2 regions of the Streptomyces sp. NBC_00846 genome follow, and region 2 is predicted to be linked to the other one. Evidence: predicted binding sites of a transcription regulator. Region 2 holds the regulator's gene; the other holds the start of a gene.

Region 1 (2,198 bases), 2.4 Mb from region 2:
TCGGTGAACTCGAGGTCCAGACCGAAGGTGTTGGACTCCTCGACGGTGATGACACCGTCCTTGCCGACCTTGTCCATCGCGTCCGCGATGAGCTCGCCGACCTGCGAGTCCTGCGCGGAGAGCGCGGCCACGGCGGCGATGTCGGACTTGTCGTCGATCGGTCGGGCGGTCGCGAGGAGCTCGTCGGAGACGGCCTTGACCGCGGCGTCGATGCCCTTCTTCAGGGCGGCCGGGGAAGCACCCGCGGCGACGTTGCGCAGACCCTCGCGGACGAGCGCCTGGGCCAGCACGGTGGCGGTGGTCGTACCGTCACCCGCGACGTCGTTGGTCTTGGTCGCCACCTCCTTCACCAGCTGGGCACCGAGGTTCTCGTACGGGTCGTCGAGCTCGACCTCGCGCGCGATGGTGACACCGTCGTTGGTGATGGTGGGTGCGCCGAACTTCTTGTCGATGACGACGTTGCGGCCCTTGGGGCCGATCGTCACCTTGACCGTGTCGGCAAGCTTGTTGACGCCGCGCTCAAGGGCGCGACGGGCGTCCTCGTCGAACTTCAGGATCTTCGCCATGGGAGCTGAGCTTTCCTCTCGAACGAACTGCGCCCCTGACCACCCGGCTGGTTAGTTCGCAGGGGGCCAGGGGCGCAGAACAGAAGCAAACGTGGGTGAATTACTTCTCGATGATCGCGAGCACGTCACGAGCCGAGAGGACGAGGTACTCCTCGCCGTTGTACTTCACCTCGGTGCCGCCGTACTTGCTGTAGAGCACGACGTCGCCGGTCTTGACGTCGAGCGGAAGGCGCTCGCCGTTCTCGAAGCGGCCCGGGCCCACGGCCAGGACGACGCCCTCCTGGGGCTTCTCCTTGGCGGTGTCCGGAATGACCAGGCCGGAGGCCGTGGTCTGCTCGGCGTCGAGCGGCTGGACCACAATGCGGTCCTCGAGCGGCTTGATCGCAACCTTGGTGCTGGCGGTCGACACGATCCGGTCTCCCCCTTCGGAGATCTCACGGGGTAACAGTCTTTGGGTAGCGACCAGGTGGATCCGTCGTCGCGGGTGCCGGACCTGCCAGTCGCACAGTACTGCTGGCACTCTCCAGTGGTGAGTGCCAGCACCGAGACTATGACCGCGATTAGCACTCGGTCAAGCGGAGTGCCAATTCTCGCGCTCGTGGCGCCCACCGGAACCCCGCTCCGGCCCAGCACCGCGCGGTGGCCGGGGCAGCGACCGGGGTACCGTCCGAACAACAGTCCGGACAACACTGGGACAACGGCCGTACGGACCGACGCGTTCCGTACGACTGTGTGAACATGACCGAATCTCCGTACCGGCATTCGGATCCGCGGGACCCGCGGCCCCGGCACGGCTCGCGCGCCGTGAACGGCTGTCTCGATGTGGTGCTGGGTCTGCTGCTGGTGCTCCTGGAGGGGCTGATCTGCGCGGTCGCCGCCTACTCCCTGGCCCTGTCCCGGTGGGACCCCGGCGCTTCGGAGACGACGGACCCGCCGCCGATGGACTGGACGCCCGTCCTCGTCTTCGGCGGGATCGCGGCGACGGTCGCGCTGATCGCCGTGGTGCTGATCCGCGAGAACTGGCCCTGGGCGGGGGCGCTCCAGATCCCGGTCGTGCTCTTGCTGTGCGTGGCGGCGGTGCAGGTCGGGCACGAGGACTACCGCCGCTCGCACCCGGCGCCGGCCTCCACGCCTTCGGACGATCCCGGCCGGTCCGACCACCAGTGCCTCAGCGGCAGCGACAACCACGAGTGCCTGGACTCCGGCGGCTGAGGGCAGGCGATGACGACCAGCGCCCCCGACGCCCCGTGACCGCCATGACCACCGTGACCACCGTGACCGCCATGACCGCGATGACCACCGTGACCGCCATGACCGCGACGACCACCGTGATCGCCATGACCGCCGTGACCGCCGTGACCGCCACGGTCCCGGCGGTCACTGCGATCACCCCGGTCGCCGTGCGGATGCGTCTGCGGGCCCGCTGCGGGGCTCGGCCCCGGGTGGGTCACCTTCTGTGCGGCCTTGCGGCCCAGCCGTTCGATCGGGGCGACCGACTGCGCGCACCCGGCGGTGGTGGTCAGGAGCGCACCGGCTGCCAGCAGGCCGGCGAGCAGCCGGTACGCCCTTCTCATACGTAGTCCTCCAGCCGGGCCACGGCGTACCCCTGATCCGTGATGGTCTTCATGACCG
Region 2 (2,198 bases):
CGGCGAGATCGATCTCCAGCCGGATCATCGCGTCCTGGCCGCGCCGGGTACGCGAACGTGGCCCGCGCTGCGACGACGTACCGAAGAACGCGTCCATGATGTCGGAGAAGTTGCCGAAGCCACCCTGTCCGAATCCGCCGGCGCCACCGCCGCCGGAGGCGGACAGCGGGTCGCCGCCGAGGTCGTAGACCTGCTTCTTCTGCGCGTCCGACAACACCTCGTAGGCGGCGTTGATCTCCTTGAACCGCTCCTGGGTCTTCGGATCGGGGTTCACATCCGGATGCAGCTCGCGAGCGAGCCGCCGGAATGCCTTCTTGATCTCGTCCTGAGATGCGTCGCGGCGCACGCCGAGTACGGCGTAGTAGTCCGTGGCCACTTACGACTCCGCCAGGATCTGTCCGACGTAACGTGCCACTGCGCGTACCGCTCCCATCGTTCCGGGGTAGTCCATGCGGGTCGGTCCGACCACGCCGAGTTTGGCGACTGCTTCGTCGCCCGAACCGTAGCCGACCGCGACGACGGACGTGGAGTTGAGCCCCTCGTGGGCGTTCTCGTGCCCGATTCGTACGGTCATGCCCGAGTCCTTGGCCTCGCCGAGCAGCTTCAGCAGCACGACCTGCTCCTCCAGTGCCTCCAGCACCGGCCGGATCATCACAGGAAAGTCGTGCCCGAAGCGGGTGAGGTTGGAGGTGCCGCCGATCATCAGCCGCTCCTCCGTCTCCTCGACGAGGGTTTCGAGCAGGGTGGAGAGCACGGTGGAGACCGTTCCCCGGTCCTCGCTCTCGAATGAGTCCGGCAGATCCTGCACCAGTTGCGGGACATCCGCGAAGCGGCGCCCGACGACCCGGCTGTTGAGCCGGGCCCGCAGATCGGCGAGCGACGTCTCACCGAACGGGGCGGGACAGTCGATCATGCGCTGTTCGACCCGGCCGGTGTCCGTGATCAGCACGAGCATCAGCCGGGCGGACGCCAGCGACAGCAGTTCCACATGCCGCACCGTGGACCGGGTCAGCGAGGGGTACTGCACGATGGCGACCTGCCGGGTCAGCTGCGCGAGCAGCCGTACGGTACGGCCCACGACGTCGTCGAGGTCGACCGCGCCGTCGAGGAAGTTGTGAATGGCTCGGCGTTCCGGCGACGAGAGGGGCTTGACGCCCGCGAGCTTGTCGACGAAGAGCCGGTAGCCCTTGTCCGTCGGGATGCGTCCCGCACTGGTGTGGGGCTGGGCGATGAAGCCCTCGTCCTCCAGCACCGCCATGTCGTTGCGGACGGTGGCCGGGGAGACCCCCAGCTTGTGCCGCTCGGTGAGCGCCTTGGAACCCACGGGCTCCTCGGTGCCGACATAGTCCTGGACGATGGCGCGCAGCACTTCGAGTCTGCGTTCGCTGAGCATCGCGCACACCTCCAGCTGTGTTCCTCGTGGTTCTCGGGCCGTTCCTGGGTCATTCCCGGGAATCCGCCTGGCACTCTGTCGTCGCGAGTGCCAGCAATCCCCCGGCCAGTGTACGGCGGCCGAGTGGGGGCCTAGCAAGGGCGACCGGCCACGCCACCCCGAGACCGCGCAGGTCGTTGCCGATAGCGTCGCTGTATGGATGCCTTTTGGGAAGAGTTCGGCTGGGAGCGACTCGGTCACGGAATGGGCCGCCGGCGCCTTCCCGGATGGGACGCGACCGTCGCACTGGTGGTCGGAGCGGAGGGAGTTCTGCTCTACGACACCGGATCGACACTCCGCGAAGGCGCCGAAGTACGGGCTCAGGCACAGGCCCTGCTCGGCCGGAAGGTGACGCATATCGCACTCAGCCACCCGCACTTCGACCATGTGCTGGGCACCGCGGCGTTCTCCGGCGCCCAGGTGTACGGGGCGGTCGGCATGGCGGGCCTGCTGACGTCCGGGGCGGACTCCCTGTACGCCTCCGCGGTACGCCACGGGGTGTCCGAGCACGACGCGGCGGAGGCCACCGGTGTCGTGGTGGCGCCGCACCACGAGGTGTGCGGTGAGTGGACGCTCGATCTGGGGGGCGGCCGCCAGGTGCTGCTGGCGAACGTGGGCCCCGCCCACAGCGGCCACGACCTGGCCGTGCTCGTGCCCGGCTCCCCCGCGGTGGTGCTCTGCGGGGACCTGGTCGAGGAGTCCGGTGAACCGCAGGCGGGCCGGGACGCGGTCCCGTCGCGCTGGCCGGCCGCGCTGGACCGGCTGC

What was found. Region 2 encodes HrcA, which represses chaperone genes, less so after heat shock. Its sites were predicted from a motif close to TTNGCACTCNGNNNNNCNGAGTGCNAA; they were not measured.
Region 1: the regulator HrcA is predicted to act here: its motif matches at 1,127-1,153, upstream of groES (co-chaperone GroES).

What each region holds. Positions count from the first base shown of each region.
Region 1 covers NZ_CP108846.1:4,592,190-4,594,387, reverse strand. Annotated here, with positions in the region: gene groL (chaperonin GroEL) at 1-566, opposite strand, end outside; gene groES (co-chaperone GroES) at 667-975, opposite strand; gene OG936_RS21330 (DUF6234 family protein) at 1,305-1,778, shown strand; gene OG936_RS21325 (hypothetical protein) at 1,823-2,146, shown strand; gene OG936_RS21320 (polysaccharide deacetylase family protein) at 2,137-2,198, opposite strand, start outside.
Region 2 covers NZ_CP108846.1:2,176,616-2,178,813, forward strand. Annotated here, with positions in the region: gene dnaJ (molecular chaperone DnaJ) at 1-376, opposite strand, end outside; gene hrcA (heat-inducible transcriptional repressor HrcA) at 377-1,393, opposite strand; gene OG936_RS10110 (MBL fold metallo-hydrolase) at 1,589-2,198, shown strand, end outside.